DNA from 4 places in the Pseudomonas sp. PK-RTE-24 genome. Region 4 is predicted to be linked to each of the others. Evidence: predicted binding sites of a transcription regulator. Region 4 holds the regulator's gene; each other region holds the start of a gene.

Region 1 (4,230 bases), 1.5 Mb from region 4:
CGTGCGCGGTCCACTGGGCGCGCCGGTCGAAGCCGCATGGGGCTGGCTGCCGCACAACCTTACCGCGATCATCGAAATGGCCGAGGCCAGCGGTCTGCAACTGGTCCCGCCGGGACAGCGCGATGCCTGCATCAGCAGCACGTTTGGCACCGGTGAATTGATCCGTGCTGCGCTGGATGCCGGTGCGCAACGGGTGATTCTGGCGATTGGCGGCAGCGCGACCAATGACGCCGGCGCCGGGGCGATGCAGGCGCTGGGGGTGAAGTTGCTGGATGCGCAGAATCAGTCGCTGGTGCCCGGCGGCCTGGCCTTGGCGCAACTGGCGCGATTGGATCTGAGTGGGCTTGATCGACGTCTGGCCGATGTGCGTTTCGACATCGCCGCCGATGTCAACAATCCGCTCTGCGGCCCGCATGGTGCCTCGGCCATTTTCGGCCCTCAGAAGGGCGCGTCGCCTGCGCAGGTTGAGCAACTTGATCAGGCGCTGGGGCACTTTGCCAAACTCTGCGCGCAAGCATTGGGCAGAGACGTGCGCGATGAACCGGGCAGCGGCGCGGCGGGTGGTCTGGGGTTTGCCGCCAAGGCTTTTCTCGGTGCGCAGTTTCAGGCTGGCGTCGAGGTGGTAGCGGAACTGGTCGGGCTCGCTGACGCGGTCAGGGGTGCGGATCTGGTGATTACCGGAGAAGGCCGCTTCGATGCGCAAACCCTTCGCGGCAAAACGCCGTTCGGTGTTGCGCGAGTTGCCAAACAACACGCTGTGCCGGTGATTGTGATCGCCGGGACCTTGGGCGAGGGCTACCAGGAACTCTATCAACACGGCATCGACGCTGCATTCGCCGTGACCAGCGGACCGATGACACTCGAACAAGCCTGCGCCGAAGCACCGCGCCTGCTGCGTGAGCGCGCGACCGATATTGCTCGGGTCTGGCAACTCGCCGCCCAACGCTGATCGGCTTGCCTATGTAGGAGCTGTCGAGTGCAACGAGGCTGCGATCTTTTGACTTTTAAAAGCAGGATCAAAAGATCGCAGCCTCGTTGCACTCGACAGCTCCTACCAAGGGCAGCGGAGCAGTTTTTGATTGTTGCCACGTCCTGAAAAATATTTACCGCAGACCCGAAACCTTCCTCAAGCCTGGCCGATACAACGGTCAGGCGCACACAAAACCACAATTCAGTGCCGCCGGACTGTCGCCCGCTATGGGCCAGTGCTCACGGCATGGACGCTCGTAGTTTCTTTCTTTCGAGAGTCCGACCATGTCCCTGCGTAACCTGAATATCGCGCCACGTGCTTTCCTCGGTTTTGCCTTTATCGCCTTGCTGGTGATTGTCCTCGGCGTGTTCGCGGTCAGCCGCATGACGGTCATTCGTCAGGCGTCGGTCGACATGGACACCAACCAATTGCCAAGCGTGACCCACCTCAGTGTGGTCACGGAAAACGTCCTGCGCATGCGCATTCTCTCGTTCCGTGTGCTGGTCAATCGCGAACCGGCGAGCCTGCAAGAGGCAGAAACCCGCATCGCGGTGCTGGTCGACAAGGTGCGCAAAGCTCAGGCCAGCTACGCTGCGTTGCCGGCAGGTCCTGAAGAGCACGCCGTTTTCCAGACGTTTTCGACCACCCTCGATAACTATCTGCAAGCGCAGAACCGGATGCTTGAGCTGTCGCGCCAGGGCGATCTGGAAGCAATGCGTGCCTTGATCAACACCCGTATCAAGGAAGGCACCGATCAGATGGGCGAGCAGCTCAACAAGTTGATCGGCATGAATACGGCGGGGGCGAAAGCAGCGGCGACGCAAGCCAGTGAAAACTATGACAGCGCCATTACCGGGATCATCATCGTCGCCGTGATTGCGGCGCTGGCCACCGTGTTGCTCGCCTGGTTGCTGACCCGCAGCATCGTCACGCCGCTCAACCGCGCCGTGCTCGCCGCGCAAACCATTGCCGGCGGTGACCTCAGCAAAGCCATCGAAGTCGACGGCAAGGATGAACCGGCGCGCTTGCTCGAAGCCTTGGCCACGATGCAGACCAACCTGCGCAAAACCATCGAGCAGATCGCCGGTTCCGCCACACAACTGGGCGCCGCTGCGGAAGAACTCAGCGCCGTCACCGAAGAAGCCTCCCGTGGCCTGCAGCAGCAGAACAACGAAATCGAACAAGCCGCCACGGCCGTCAACGAGATGACCGCTGCGGTGGAAGAAGTGGCGCGCAATGCCGTGTCGACTTCCGAAGCTTCCAATCAGTCGACCCACGCCGCCCGCGAAGGTCGCGATCAAGTGGTGAAAACCGTCGACGCGATCCAGACCATGACCCACGACGTGCAGAACACTGCGCAGATGATCGAAGGCCTCGCCGCGCAAGGTCGTGACATTGGCAAGGTGCTGGACGTGATTCGGGCCATCGCCGAGCAGACCAACCTCTTGGCGCTCAACGCTGCAATTGAAGCGGCGCGTGCCGGCGAGGCTGGCCGTGGCTTTGCCGTGGTGGCTGACGAAGTGCGCGCCTTGGCCCATCGCACCGCGCAGTCGACCCAAGAAATCGAGAAAATGGTTGCCGGCATCCAGAACGGTACCGGTGAAGCGGTCTCCTCGATGCAGCAAAGCAACCAGCGTACCCAGTCCACACTGGAAATGGCCCGCGCGGCGGGCGTGGCACTGGAGCAGATCACTCAATCGATTCACCAGATCAACGAACGCAACCTGGTCATCGCCAGCGCGTCGGAAGAGCAGGCGCAAGTCTCCCGTGAGGTCGATCGCAACCTGGTCAATATTCGCGACCTCGCCACGCAATCGGCCGCCGGCGCCAATCAGACCAGTGCCGCGACCCACGAACTGTCGCGACTGGCAGTGGATTTGAACGCCATGGTGGCGCGTTTCGTGATTTGAGATACGGTGAAGGCTGGAAACCGCGCTAACAGGAGACGTACATGCGCTATTCAGCCTTGACCCAACGAATCGCCGGGGAGGGTGCCGCTGCCTGGCAGATTCACGACCGAGCGCTGGAACTGCGCGCCGAGGGCGTTGATGTTTTGTTGTTGAGCGTCGGCGATCCGGATTTCGATACGCCGTTGCCGATCGTCCATGGCGCGATCGATAGCCTGTTGGCCGGCGATACCCATTACGCCGATGTGCGTGGGCGGTTTGAGCTGCGCAGGCTGATTGCCGAGCGTCATCGCCAGCGCAGTGGTCAACGGGTTGATCCTGATCAGGTGATTGTCCTGCCCGGCGCACAATGCGCGGTGTACTCGGTGGCGCAGTGTCTGCTCGATCCGGGCGATGAAGTGATCGTCGCCGAGCCGATGTACGTCACTTACGAAGGTGTGTTTGGCGCCTGCGGTGCCAAGGTGATTGCGGTGCCGGTGCGCCCCGATAACGGTTTCCGTGTCGACCCGGCCGATGTTGCCGCGCGCATTACCCCGCGAACGCGCGCCATGCTGCTCAACAGTCCGAACAACCCCAGCGGCGCGAGTTTGCCCTTGCTGATCTGGCAGGAACTGGCAGCGCTGTGCATTCGCCATGACCTGTGGCTGATCAGCGATGAGGTGTACAGCGAGCTGTTATATGAAGGCGAGCACATCAGCCCGGCGAGCCTGCCGGGCATGGCCGAGCGCACCGCGACGATCAACAGTCTGTCGAAATCCCATGCGATGACCGGTTGGCGTATCGGCTGGATGATCGGCCCGAAACCCTTGGCCGAGCATCTGGTGAATTTGTCGCTGAGCATGCTCTTCGGTCTGCCGGATTTCGTACAGAAAGCCGCGCAAGTAGCGCTGCAAAGTGATCTGCCGGAAGTCTCTCAGATGCGCGAGGAATACCGCTTGCGGCGCGATCTGGTGTGCGAGCGTTTGCACGGTTGCCCTGGGTTGCAGCCGATTCGCCCGGATGGCGGCATGTTCGTGATGGTCGATGTGCGCCAGACTGGCCTCGGCGCCCAGGCATTTGCCGAGCGCTTGCTGGAAGGTTACGGGGTATCAGTGTTGGCCGGTGAAGCGTTCGGGCCGAGCGCGGCGGGGCATATTCGCATCGGGCTGGTGGTGGATCGGGTCAAACTGGCGGATGCCTGCGCGCGGATTGCGTTGTGTGCGGTGCAGCTGTTGCAGGCGCGCAGTGCCTGAGGGTCTTGCATTGCCTGAACCGGCGCCTTGCTGATCGTTCCCACGCTCCGCGTGGGAATGCCTCTAGGGACGCTCCGCGTTCCAACTTTCGGAAGGGACGCGGAGCGTCCCGGGCTGCATT
Region 2 (4,230 bases), 1.1 Mb from region 4:
GGCATCGGTGCTGAAAACCAATGCCAACGGCGACCCCAACTTCAAGAATGTCGTGTTGACGTCCGCCGAGGATTATTTGAGCCGGCAAAAACTCGAAGACCAGATCCGCGAGTTGTTTTCCGGTGACTGCAACGTCGCTCTGCTGTATTTCGCCGGCCATGGCGGTTTCGACGCGGACACTGACGAAGGCATGTTGATCGCGCAGGACTACCGCAACGCCAAGGACGGCATCCGCATCAGCGACATCCTCAACTGGGCGGACAAGGCCACGCGGATCAAAAACAAAGTGATTATCCTCGACTGCTGCGAAAGCGGTTCGGCCGGCGAAGTGCGCGCCTTGCGCAGCGAGAGCAGCATGGTCAGCGAGGGTATGACGATCCTCACCGCCTGCAAAAAAGCCGAGCCGGCAATGGAGGGCGCGCAGCACGGCGTGTTCACCGGCCTGCTCCTGCAAGCGCTGCACGGCGGCGCGGCGAATATCCTCGGCAAAATCACCCCCGGCAGTCTGTATTCCTTTGTCGACAACGCCCTCGGCGCCTGGGAACAGCGTCCGGTGTTCAAGACCAATGTGTCGCAGTTCATTTCCCTGCGCGAAGTCTCGCCGCTGATCCCCAAGGAGATCCTGCGCAAATTGCCCGACTGGTTTGCCGAAGCCGAATCGGTCTACCCGCTCGACCCCAGCCATGAGCCCACCGAAAAGGCGTTCGTGCCTGAACATGGCGAGGTCTTTGCCCAGTTGCAGAAGTGCAACCGCCACAGCCTGATCGAGCCGGTCGACGCCGAGCACATGTACTACGCCGCCCTCAACTCCACCGGCTGCCGCCTGACGGCACTCGGCGCCTATTACCGCGAACTCGCCCTCAAAGGACATTTCTGATGCCAGTCTTTATCAGCTATCGCCACATGGATCGCGCCCATGCGATCGCCATCAACACCCGCCTGACCCAAGCGAAGATCAGGACATATCTCGATGTCCTCGATCCGGAATCGCAGACCACGGACGACATTACCGGGGTCATTACCCGCAACATCACCGAGTGCACGCATCTGCTGGCGGTGGTATCGGAGACAACTGCACTGTCGTGGTGGGTGCCGTTCGAAATTGGCGAGGCGACGATCAGCAATCGGCGGATCTGTACGTTCAAGACCGGACCTGCGCAACTGCCGATCTATCTGGACAAATGGCCGAAGCTGAGCACGGCCAGCGATCTGGATTTCTTTATCGATGCGTATCGTGATGAGGTGTCGAACAAGCGGTCGATGGCACTGGATTCGATCAGCGAATCGGTGAAAGGGGCGTACAAGCGCGATGCAGAGATGTTTCATGAACAGCTGAAGAACCGGATTCGTCGGGGATTCTGAGACTGTGCCGGCCTGTGATAGCCACAAAAAAGCCGACATCACTGTCGGCTTTTTTTTCACTTACTGCTTCGGCGCAGGCACCGCCCCACCCGGCTCAGCCGGTTTCGGCGCCGCATCGTCGAACAGATTCAACCGCTCGCGCAACTCGTGAGCTGGCACTGGCTGTTTGTCCGCCGGCAACGCATTCGGATCAACCGGGGCTGCCGGAGCAGCACCGTTCTGCCCCTGATCCGCCGGTTTCGCTGCCTCAGGCCCCTGCGCACCTTCGATGGCGGCCTGGGCTTTTTTGGTCAGTACGACAATGTCGATCCGGCGGTTGACCGGGTTGAACGGATTTTCCCGATCGAACAACGCCGACGAGGCATAACCGACCACCCGCGCCACCTGCGCATCCGGATAGCTGCCCGCGACCAGGGCACGGCGAGCCGCATTGGCGCGGTTGGCCGAGAGCTCCCAGTTGCCGTAGTCGCCAGTGCCAATGTACGGCTTGGCGTCGGTGTGGCCGCTGATGCTGATCTTGTTCGGCACCGCTTTGATGGTGTCGGCCATGGCCAGCAGGATGTCTTCAAAGTACGGCTTCAGGCGTGCGGACCCGGAGTCGAACATCGGCCGGTTCTCGGCGTCCATGATCTGGATGCGCAAGCCGTTCGGGGTGATCTCGAAAAGGATCTGATCCTTGAACTTCTGCAGTTGCGGGTTCTCGTCGACCTTGTTCTGCAGTTCTTGCAGGAGCAGTTCGAGACGCTCCTTCTCGACCTGCTCGGCCATGCCTTCAACCTGATCGGTATCGACCGTAACCTTGTCCGGTTGCGGTTGCGACTTCACTTCCGGGTTGAGGGTATTTTCCGGCGCCAGGGTCGGCGTGCCACCCAAGTCGATGATGTACGGCGTGCCGCTTTCGGAGAAGCCGACCGGGTCCTTGAAATAACCGGCGATGGCGATCTTCTGTTCCGGCGTAGCGGTGGACAGCAGCCACAGCACGAGGAAGAACGCCATCATCGCCGTGGCAAAGTCGGCGAAGGCGATTTTCCACGCCCCGCCGTGGTGCCCGGCGGCAATGCGCTTGACGCGCTTGACGATGATCGGCTGATTATTTTCCATGACTTAGCGACCGCGAACCGCTTGTTCCAGCTCGGCGAAGCTTGGACGGTGCGCCGGGTACAGAACCTTGCGCCCGAACTCGACCGCCAGCGACGGCGGCATGCCGGACGCCGAAGCCACCAGCGAGGCCTTGATGGCTTCGTAGACGTTGAGCTCTTCCTTGGCATCGTGGGCCAGGGAATGCGCCAGCGGACCGAAGAAACCGTATGCCGCGAGAATACCGAAGAAGGTACCGACCAGTGCCGCACCCACGTGCAGACCGATCGACGCCTGGTCGCCCTCGCCCAGCGAGGCCATGGTCACCACGATACCGAGTACCGCCGCAACGATACCGAAACCGGGCATGCCGTCGGCGATGCCGTTGACTGCGTGCGATGGGTGCTCGAGGTCTTCCTTGAGGCTGTACAGTTCCATGTCGAACAGGCCTTCCAGTTCGTGCGGAGCCATGTTGCCGGAGGACATGATGCGCAGGTAATCGCAGACGAACGCGGTCATGCGTTCATCCTTGAGCACCGCCGGGTACTTGGCGAAGATCGGGCTCGCGGCGGCATCTTCGATGTCGCCTTCGATTGCCATCATGCCTTCACGGCGGCTCTTGTTGAGGATTTCGTAGATCAGCCCGAGCACTTCCAGGTAGAAGGTGTGGGTGAAGCGCGAACCGAACATGCTCAGGGATTTCTTGAGCACGTGCATCGTCATGTAACCGGGGTTGGCCTGGAGAAATGCGCCGAGGGCCGCACCGCCGATGATCATCACCTCGAAGGGCTGGATCAGGGCGGCAATCTTGCCGTGGGAGAGCACGTATCCGCCGAGCACGCTCGCGAATACGACGATGATGCCGATAATTTTAGCCATAGGTAGAAGGTACTTGTTTAAGTCGGGTTCAAGGTCATATTCGGAAGTTAAAAAATCTCTTCTTCTACTTATCGGCAAAACTGCGCCAGACTATAGCCAGTTCAGGCGAAAAGCCAATTTAGCCCATGCCGGGCGCGTCTACAGTCAGTGAAGATCTCGTCCAGACATGGCTAATGAAACGAACATTCCATCGGTAATACCGACCACGCTCCAGGCTTGGGTCAAGCTGCTCGACAGCGTCCGCCTGCCCGTACCACAAGAGGCTCACGACAAAGTCTGCCGGGCGATCCGCGACAATCGCAGCTCGCTGCGCGACATCGCCGATCTGATGCAGGACAGCCCGGCGCTGGCCTTGAGCGTCATCCGTGAGGCGAATCGTCACACCCACGGCACCATGGCCGCGCCGGCGGAAAATCTTGAGGTGGCAATCAATCGCCTGGGCCTTGCCCGCACCGAAGAATTGCTCGCGCGCCTGCCCGCCGAACCGCACCGGCAAATCCCCAAGGGTTTGCGCCAATTGCAACTGATCAGCCAACACGCGACACAACAGGCCAACGGTTTTTTTGCCAGTCGCCTCGCGCGGCTGTGGCAGGACATTCATTGGGGCAGCTTGCTGTTTTTGTCGCCGCTGTGGCCCTTGGCACTGACGTATCCGCAGTTGCTCGAGGAGTGGGAACTGCGCGTGATCCACAAGGGCGAGTCGGCACGGGTGGTCGAAAAGCAATTGTTCGGCGTGCGCCTGTTGAAGATCGCCGAGGCACTGGTCCACGCCTGGCATCTGCCGATCTGGGTCGAGCAAGGCTACAAATTGCTGCTCAGCGAACAACGCGAACTGGTCAAAGTGCTGCGCATCGCCCGCGACAGTGAACACCCGCTGCGCCAGCAGAATCGCCTCGACGATGACCCGACATT
Region 3 (4,230 bases), 2.1 Mb from region 4:
TCGAGGCCTTGACCAGCGCCGAGCTGTGTTCCATGCGATACAGCGAAAGACCGACCAACAGGGTCACGATACCGGCCAGGCAGAGGCCGGCGAGCAGGGTGATTTTCCACTGGATGGAAAGTTGTCTGAGCGACATGGAAAACATCCTTATCCGATAAATATCTGAGACTTTGCACTGTAGCGGCCGCGTTTCGGCTTTCTTTATGCCGTGAGCGCAATATGACCGATTGCCGCATGCGGGGCCTGTGGTCCTGTGGTCCGGTAGTCCTGTAGTCCTGTGGCGAGGGGATTTATCCCCGTTCGGCTGCGAGGCAGTCGTGAGACCTGCGTATAGGGTTGTTTTGAAGTTTGCCGGGGGCGGCTTCGCCACCCAACGGGGATAAATCCCCTCGCCACAGGGCTTTGACAGCGCCGCCACTCTGCGGCACAGTGCGCGCCCTCTAATAAGACCCTTCATACAAATCCGCCGGCCAGCGCCGGGCGGACTCATCCTGTCTGGCGGTGTGTTTTCACCCGCAGTGTTTTTTGAGGTAGTGAAATGAATGCAGTCATAGCAGCCGTCGGCGTCATGCTGATCCTCAGCCTGTCGCGCGTGCATGTGGTGATCGCGCTGATCGTCGGGGCGCTGGTCGGCGGCCTGACCGGCGGTCTGGGCATCGACGCAACACTCAAGGCGTTCAACAGCGGCCTGGGCGGCGGCGCGACGGTGGCGTTGTCCTACGCCTTGCTCGGCGCGTTCGCCGTGGCGATTGCCAAATCCGGTCTGGCCCATGCGCTGGCCGACAAGGCCCTGGCCATGGTGGATCGGCAGCACGCAACCGGCGGCGGTAACGTCAAATGGCTGCTGATCGGCCTGCTGTGGGTGGTGGCGATTGCCTCGCAGAACATCCTGCCGATCCATATCGCGTTCATTCCGCTGCTGGTGCCGCCACTTCTATATGTACTGACCAAGCTGCAACTCGATCGCCGTCTGATCGCCTGCGTCATGACCTTTGGCCTGATCACCCCGTACATGTTTCTGCCGGTGGGTTTCGGCAACATCTTCCTTAACGAAATACTGCTGGCCAACGTCGCCCGCAGCGGCGTCGACATCAGCGGCATCAATGTCACCCACGCCATGGGCATTCCGGCGCTGGGCATGGTTTTCGGCCTGGCGATGGCGTTTATCAGCTATCGCAAGAAGCGCGTGTATGACCTGGCGAAGATCGAACAGGTCGAGCAGACGGCGGTGCACTACAACCCGCTGAGCCTGATGATTGCCGGTGTGGCCATCGCTTCGGCATTCGTGGTGCAGTTGCTGTTGGACTCGATGATTATCGGCGCACTGGTCGGCTTCCTGATTTTCTCGGTGTCGGGCATCGTCAAATGGCGCGAGACCGATGACCTGTTCACCGAAGGCATGAAGATGATGGCGATGATCGGCTTCATCATGATCGCCGCCTCAGGCTTTGCCGAAGTGATGAAGGCCACCGGGCAGGTGCAGACGCTGGTCGAATCGTCGGCGGCCTGGATCAATCACAGCAAAGGCGTCGGGGCTTTGTTGATGCTGCTGGTGGGCTTGCTGGTGACCATGGGCATCGGTTCGTCGTTTTCCACCGTGCCGATTCTCGCAGCGATTTTCGTGCCGTTGTGCGTGCAACTGGGCTTCAGCCCGATCGCCATCGTCTGCATCGTTGGCACTGCCGGTGCGCTGGGCGATGCCGGTTCACCGGCCTCGGACTCGACCCTCGGCCCGACCTCCGGCCTGAACATCGACGGCCAGCATCACCACATCTGGGACACCGTCGTGCCGACCTTCCTGCACTACAACCTGCCGCTGCTGGTGTTTGGCTGGATCGCGGCGATGGTTCTCTAAAAAATCCACAATTGCCCCATGTGGGAGCGAGCCTGCTCGCGAAGGCGTCGTGTCAGTCGACACACAGGTTGCTGAGCCAACGCTTTCGCGAGCAGGCTCGCTCCCACAGGGGGGGCGGCGATGTTTCAAGACTCAACTTTTGCCCCGGCGTGCCGTTAAAGCCTTTAACCACGCCAACAAAATCAAAAGAGTGAGTCCCCCGATGCGCCTGAGTCTCAAGGCTAAAGTCCTGTCCCTTGCCGTTCTGCCGGTGCTGCTCTTTGCGCTGGTCATCAGCGTGACCACGCTGTTCATCCTCCAGGAACAGGCGCGCAAGGAGGTCGAACAGACCCGCGAGCGGCTGCTCAGCGACGCCAAGGCCACCCTGCAAAGTTACGTCGCCGTGGCCATGACCACGATCAAACCGCTGTACGACGCCGCCGCACCGGGCGATGACGCGGCGCGGGCGCAAGCGATCAAATTGCTCTCGGGCATCCGCTACGGCAAGGATGGCTACTTCTTCGGCTACGACTCCGAGACCGTGCGTCTGTTCAAGGCCAACGACCCCGACGGCGTGGGCAAAAGCTTCAAGGACAACCGCGATCCGAACGGCGTCTACGTCAACCTCGGCCTGGTCAAAGTGGCCAAGGACGGCACCCACTATCTGCAATACAGCTCACCGCTGCCGGGTAACGCCAAGGTGCTGGTGCCGAAACTCGGCTACACCGAATACCTGCCGAAGTGGGACATGGCGGTCGGTACCTCGGTCAACCTCGACGGCATCGAAGCGCAAGTGGCGCAGGTCGAGGCGCAAGTGCAGGAGCGCGTGCAAGGCGTGGTGCTGAGCATCGTCGGCGTTGCGGTGCTGGTGCTGTTGGTGATCGCGGCGGCGGGGATGCTGCTGGCCAACACCATTCTGCGCCCGCTGACCCTGATGAAAGCCAACCTCGATGATATCGCGGCGGGCGAGGGCGACCTGACCCGGCGCCTGAACATCACCAGTCAGGACGAACTCGGCGAACTGGCCGGCTCGTTCAATCGTTTCGTCGACAAGATCCACGGCCTGGTGCGGCAGATCACCGAGATGACCACGCAACTGACCGGTCTGGTCACCCAGGTCTCGGAACAGGCGCAGCGTTCCGATCAGGCCATGGAGCGTCAGCGCCACGAAACCGATCAGGTCGCCACGGCGATCAACGAAATGTCCGCCGCCGCCCAGGAAGTCGCCAAGAGCGCACAGAACGCCGCCGTCGCCGCTCAGCAGACCGACGAAGAAGGCCAGAGCGCCAAGCGCGTGGTCGCGGGCAGCATCAAACAGATTCATGCGCTGGTCGACGACATCCGCAACAGCGGCGTGTCGCTGGACAGCCTGCAGCAGGACGTCAGTTCGATCGTCGGCGTGCTTGGGGTGATCCGTTCGATTGCCGAGCAGACCAACCTGCTGGCGCTCAACGCCGCGATCGAAGCGGCGCGCGCCGGTGAGGCCGGGCGCGGGTTTGCGGTGGTTGCGGACGAAGTACGCGCGCTGGCCAGCCGCACGCAGATCAGCACCCAGGAAATCCAGGGCATGATCGACCGCTTGCAGGCCGGCACGCAGCAGGCGGTCGAAGCGATGCGCCGTTCCAGCGAGGCCGGCGACGGCACTTCGCAGCAAGCCAATCAGGCTGGCGCATCGCTGGACGCCATGGCGCAGTTGATCGCGACGATCAACTCGATGAACGCGCAGATCGCCAGCGCAGCGGAAGAGCAGACGGCGGTGGCCGAAGAGATCAACCGCAGCGTGCATCAGATTGCGGTGGCGGTGGACAGCGTCGCCGATGAAACGCAACTGGGCGCGCAAACGTCGCGCAGTCTGGCGGAGCTCGGGCAGCGGTTGGGCAAGCTGGTCGGGCAGTTCCGTATCTGATGGCCTGAAAAGCCCCTCACCCTAGCCCTCTCCCATAGGGAGAGGGAACCGATTGGGGAATATTGGGGGATTACGCCGACCTGAAAGTCCTGCTTTGAATCCATAGTCGACGCGGTTTTTCAGGTCGATGCAGTAGGTGGGACACCTCGGTCGGTTCCCTCTCCCTCAGGGAGAGGGCTAGGGTGAGGGGGCTCTTGATCTTCAGGCTCTGTCCCAATAAGGAATCTCGCCAAAGCACTCGACAAAAAAATCAATCACCGTCCTCACCTTCACCGACAACCGCCGACTCCCCGGCCACAGCACCGCGATCTGCTGCGGTTCCAGGCTGTTCGACACCTGATACTCCCTCAGCACCGGCACCAGCGTGCCTTCGCGCACCGCTTCGCCAATCAGCCACGACGGAAACATCACCAGCCCGAGGCCTTGCTGAGCGGCCTGGGTCAGGGTGTCGGCGTGGTTGCCGGTGATCGGGCCTCTGACCGTGTATGGC
Region 4 (4,230 bases):
GATTCAAATTCGGCGTCGGTGATTTCATCGCTCGCCGCCGTGTCGGCAACCGACGCGGGCGCCACAGCAGCGGCCGGAGCCTCAGCCTGGGCCTTGACGGCGTTCAGCGAGTCCAGCAGTTGTTCGAATTCGTTATCGGTGATGTCGTCCGAGGAGTCGCTTTCAACGACCAGTTCTTCGATCATCTCGGCAACCGGCGAAGCCGGGGCTTCATCCGCCGATTGCGGTTCGGCCAGACGCGCCAGCGCGGCCAACAGTTCCGGCGTGGCAGCGGTGATCGGTGCACGCTCACGGACTTCGCTGAACATGCTGTTCACCGCGTCCAGTGCTTCGAGCACAACGTCCATCAGCTCTGCATCAACGCGACGCTCACCCTTGCGCAGGATGTCGAAAACGTTTTCGGCGATGTGACAGCACTCCACCAGCTCATTGAGCTGAAGGAAGCCGGCGCCCCCTTTTACAGTGTGGAAACCGCGAAAAATTGCATTGAGCAGATCTGCATCATCCGGGCGGCTTTCCAGCTCGACCAGTTGTTCGGACAGTTGCTCAAGAATCTCGCCGGCCTCAACCAGGAAATCCTGAAGGATCTCTTCATCGGCGCCGAAGCTCATTAATGGGGTGCTCCTACAGGTCTAAAAACCCAAAAAACCCGAATTCCGAAACTCTAGAATCCAAGGCTGGATAACAAATCGTCCACATCGTCCTGACCGGACACAACGTCTTCTCGTTTATCGGCATGAATCTGCGGACCTTCACCCTGCGAGAGATGTTTTTGTGGATCTTTTTCAGCAAGCATTGCGGCGCGGTCATGTTCGATGCCCGCAAAGCGGTCGACCTGACTGGCCATGAGCACGAGTTTGAGCAGATTGCTTTCGACTTCGGTGACCAGTTGGGTCACACGCTTGATCACTTGACCTGTGAGGTCCTGGTAATCCTGAGCCAGCAGGATGTCGTTGAGGTTGCTCGACACCGCACGGTTGTCCGTGCTGCTGCGTGACAGAAAACCGTCGACCCGGCGCGCCAGTTCACGGAACTCTTCAGCCCCGACCTCGCGACGCATGAAGCGGCCCCAATCGGCGCTCAACGTCTGCGCTTCATCAGCCAGACTGTTGACCACCGGGGTGGCGCTTTCCACCAGATCCATGGTGCGGTTGGCCGCGGCTTCCGTCAGCTTGACCACATAGCCCAGGCGTTCGGTGGCGTCGGTGATTTGCGACACTTCCTCGGCCTGCGGCATGTGCGGATCGATCTGGAAATTGACGATCGCACTGTGCAGTTCACGTGTGAGCTTGCCCACTTCCTGATACAGGCCGCGGTCACGGGTCTGATTGAGCTCATGGATCAGTTGCACCGCGTCGCCGAACTTGCCTTTTTCAAGGCTCTCGACCAGTTCGACCGCGTGTTTTTTCAGGGTCGATTCGAAATCGCCCTGTGATGATTCGTTATGCTCCATAGCTCCCCCGCGCATTCATCAGCCGATGCGTTCGAAAATCTTCTCGATTTTGTCTTTCAACGCTTGAGCCGTGAAAGGTTTGACTACGTAACCGTTCACACCGGCCTGAGCGGCCTCGATGATCTGCTCGCGCTTGGCTTCAGCAGTCACCATCAACACCGGGAGGTGCTTGAGTTTTTCATCGGCGCGCACGTGACGCAGCAGGTCGATACCGGTCATGCCCGGCATGTTCCAGTCCGTTACCAGAAAGTCGATGCTGCCGCTGTTGAGCACCGGAATGGCAGTGGTGCCATCGTCGGCCTCGACGGTGTTGGTGAACCCAAGATCGCGCAGCAGGTTCTTGATGATCCGCCGCATCGTTGAGAAGTCATCAACGATGAGGATTTTCATGTCTTTGTTCAATTCGACCTCCAAGCAGTCTTAAACGCGCCCAGCACCTGGACGCGCCACTTCAATCAATCGGCGCAGCACTTAAAGTTTGTCTGGAGCACAACGGATCGAGACCGGCGCCGTTCATCACCGCACCAGCCTCGTTTCGCAGTGTCCCCACACTGCCTTCAGCGCGCTCGCCACTCCCCCAAACGCCCCCGCAGACGGGCCGCGCACTGGCTGTGTAACTGGCTGACCCGCGATTCACTGACGCCAAGGACTTCACCGATCTCCTTGAGGTTCAGCTCTTCGTCGTAGTACAGCGCCAACACCAGTCGCTCACGCTCCGGCAAATTGGCAATCGCGTCCGCCAGCGCCGCCTGAAAGCGTTCATCTTCCAGATCGCGTGACGGCTCCATATGAGCACTGGCGCCATCCTCGTGCAGCCCTTCGTGTTCGCCGTCCTGCAACAGGTCGTCGAAACTGAACAGGCGACTGCCCAAGGTGTCATTCAGAATCCCGTAGTAATCGTCGAGACTCAATTGGAGTTCGGCCGCAACCTCGTGATCTTTAGCGTCACGGCCGGTTTTAGCTTCAATCGAGCGAATCGCGTCGCTGACCATCCTGGTATTACGGTGAACCGAGCGTGGCGCCCAATCCCCTTTGCGCACTTCATCGAGCATCGCGCCGCGGATTCGAATGCCCGCGTACGTTTCGAAACTGGCGCCTTTGCTGGCGTCGTATTTGGTCGAGACTTCCAGCAAACCGATCATCCCGGCCTGGATCAGGTCTTCGACCTGCACGCTGGCCGGCAGGCGCGCCAGCAAGTGATAGGCAATGCGCTTGACCAGTGGCGCGTAACGCTCGATCAATTCGTATTGCGCGTCACGCGCCGACTTTTTGTAAAGATTCATGCCACTGGCGGTCATATCACAGGCCCTGCGGTTTGCTGCACGAGACGCTCGACGAAAAATTCCAGATGCCCGCGCGGGTTGGCGGGCAGCGGCCAGGTATCGACCTTCTGGGCGATGGCTTTGAAGGCCAGTGCGCACTTGGAACGGGGAAAGGCTTCGTAGACGGCGCGCTGCTTCTGCACTGCCTTGCGCACGCTTTCGTCGTATGGCACGGCGCCGACGTATTGTAGGGCGACGTCGAGGAAGCGATCCGTGACCTTGGTCAACTTGGCGAACAGGTTGCGCCCTTCTTGCGGGCTCTGCGCCATGTTGGCCAGCACGCGGAAGCGGTTCATGCCGTAGTCGCGGTTGAGCAACTTGATCAGCGCGTAAGCGTCGGTGATCGAAGTCGGCTCGTCGCAGACCACCAGCAACACCTCTTGCGCGGCACGAACGAAACTGACTACCGAGTCACCAATACCCGCAGCGGTGTCGATCACCAGCACGTCGAGATTGTCGCCGATGTCGCTGAACGCCTGGATCAGGCCGGCATGTTGCGCCGGGCTCAGGTGCACCATGCTCTGCGTGCCGGAGGCCGCCGGCACGATGCGAATCCCGCCCGGGCCTTGCAACAGCACGTCGCGCAGTTCGCAACGGCCTTCGATAACGTCGGCCAGTGTGCGCTTGGGTGTCAGCCCCAGCAGAACGTCGACGTTCGCCAGGCCCAGGTCGGCGTCCAGCAGCATGACCCGACGGCCAAGCTCTGCCAGCGCCAGCGACAAGTTCACTGACACGTTAGTCTTGCCGACGCCACCTTTGCCGCCGGTCACCGCGATCACCTGTACGGGATGCATGCTGCCCATGTTATTTCTTTACCTTGTCTTGCATAGACGGAGGCCACATTACTGGCTGCGCGTTCCTGATCGGAACAATGCGTGGCAGACCATCGATGTAGGTACAAAAACTGTTCATGATTACCTCAGCCAACCTGCTTGGTCGGGCTGTGATAGATATCAGCGAACATGTCAGCCATGGCTTCTTCGCTGGGTTCTTCCTGCATTTGCACGCTGACGGCGCGGCTGACCAGTTGATGACGGCGCGGCAGATGCAGATCATCTGGAATCCGTGGGCCATCGGTCAGATACGCGACCGGCAATTCATGACTGATCGCCAGGCTCAACACTTCGCCGAGACTGGCCGTTTCATCCAGTTTAGTCAGGATGCAGCCGGCCAGCCCGCAACGCTTGTAACTGTGATAAGCGGCGGTTAGAACCTGTTTCTGGCTGGTGGTTGCCAGGACCAGATAATTTTTTGAGCGAATGCCACGCCCGGCCAGGCTCTCAAGCTGCATGCGCAACGCCGGATCACTGGCTTGCAGGCCGGCAGTATCGATCAAAACCACGCGTTTGCGTAGCAGTGGATCCAATGCCTGCACCAGCGACTGACCCGGATCGACGTGCGTTACCGGCACGTTGAGGATGCGCCCGAGGGTTTTCAATTGTTCCTGAGCGCCGA

Evidence for each region. The regulator FliA, encoded in region 4, starts transcription of late flagellar genes. The targets are predictions, from matches to a motif close to CTAAAGTTTNNNNNNNNNNNGCCGNTAA.
Region 1: ACV8MC_RS19040 (methyl-accepting chemotaxis protein) is a predicted target of FliA. The motif match lies at 1,116-1,143, and genes of this name have one in related genera.
Region 2: motA (flagellar motor stator protein MotA) is a predicted target of FliA. The motif match lies at 3,387-3,414, and genes of this name have one in related genera.
Region 3: ACV8MC_RS16290 (methyl-accepting chemotaxis protein) is a predicted target of FliA. The motif match lies at 1,987-2,014, and genes of this name have one in related genera.

Annotation. Positions count from the first base shown of each region.
Region 1 is NZ_CM133224.1:4,220,449-4,224,678, forward strand. It holds gene ACV8MC_RS19035 (glycerate kinase) at 1-949, shown strand, start outside; gene ACV8MC_RS19040 (methyl-accepting chemotaxis protein) at 1,255-2,880, shown strand; gene ACV8MC_RS19045 (pyridoxal phosphate-dependent aminotransferase) at 2,922-4,109, shown strand.
Region 2 is NZ_CM133224.1:932,160-936,389, forward strand. It holds gene ACV8MC_RS04100 (caspase family protein) at 1-877, shown strand, start outside; gene ACV8MC_RS04105 (toll/interleukin-1 receptor domain-containing protein) at 877-1,362, shown strand; gene motB (flagellar motor protein MotB) at 1,423-2,463, opposite strand; gene motA (flagellar motor stator protein MotA) at 2,467-3,318, opposite strand; gene ACV8MC_RS04120 (HDOD domain-containing protein) at 3,485-4,230, shown strand, end outside.
Region 3 is NZ_CM133224.1:3,604,514-3,608,743, forward strand. It holds partial or broken gene ACV8MC_RS16280 (PDC sensor domain-containing protein) at 1-598, opposite strand, end outside; gene ACV8MC_RS16285 (Na+/H+ antiporter family protein) at 539-1,855, shown strand; gene ACV8MC_RS16290 (methyl-accepting chemotaxis protein) at 2,058-3,740, shown strand; gene ACV8MC_RS16295 (LysR family transcriptional regulator) at 3,942-4,230, opposite strand, start outside.
Region 4 is NZ_CM133224.1:5,671,746-5,675,975, forward strand. It holds gene ACV8MC_RS25495 (chemotaxis protein CheA) at 1-611, opposite strand, end outside; gene ACV8MC_RS25500 (protein phosphatase CheZ) at 665-1,453, opposite strand; gene ACV8MC_RS25505 (chemotaxis response regulator CheY) at 1,472-1,843, opposite strand; gene fliA (RNA polymerase sigma factor FliA) at 2,011-2,751, opposite strand; gene fleN (flagellar synthesis regulator FleN) at 2,748-3,578, opposite strand; gene flhF (flagellar biosynthesis protein FlhF) at 3,695-4,230, opposite strand, start outside.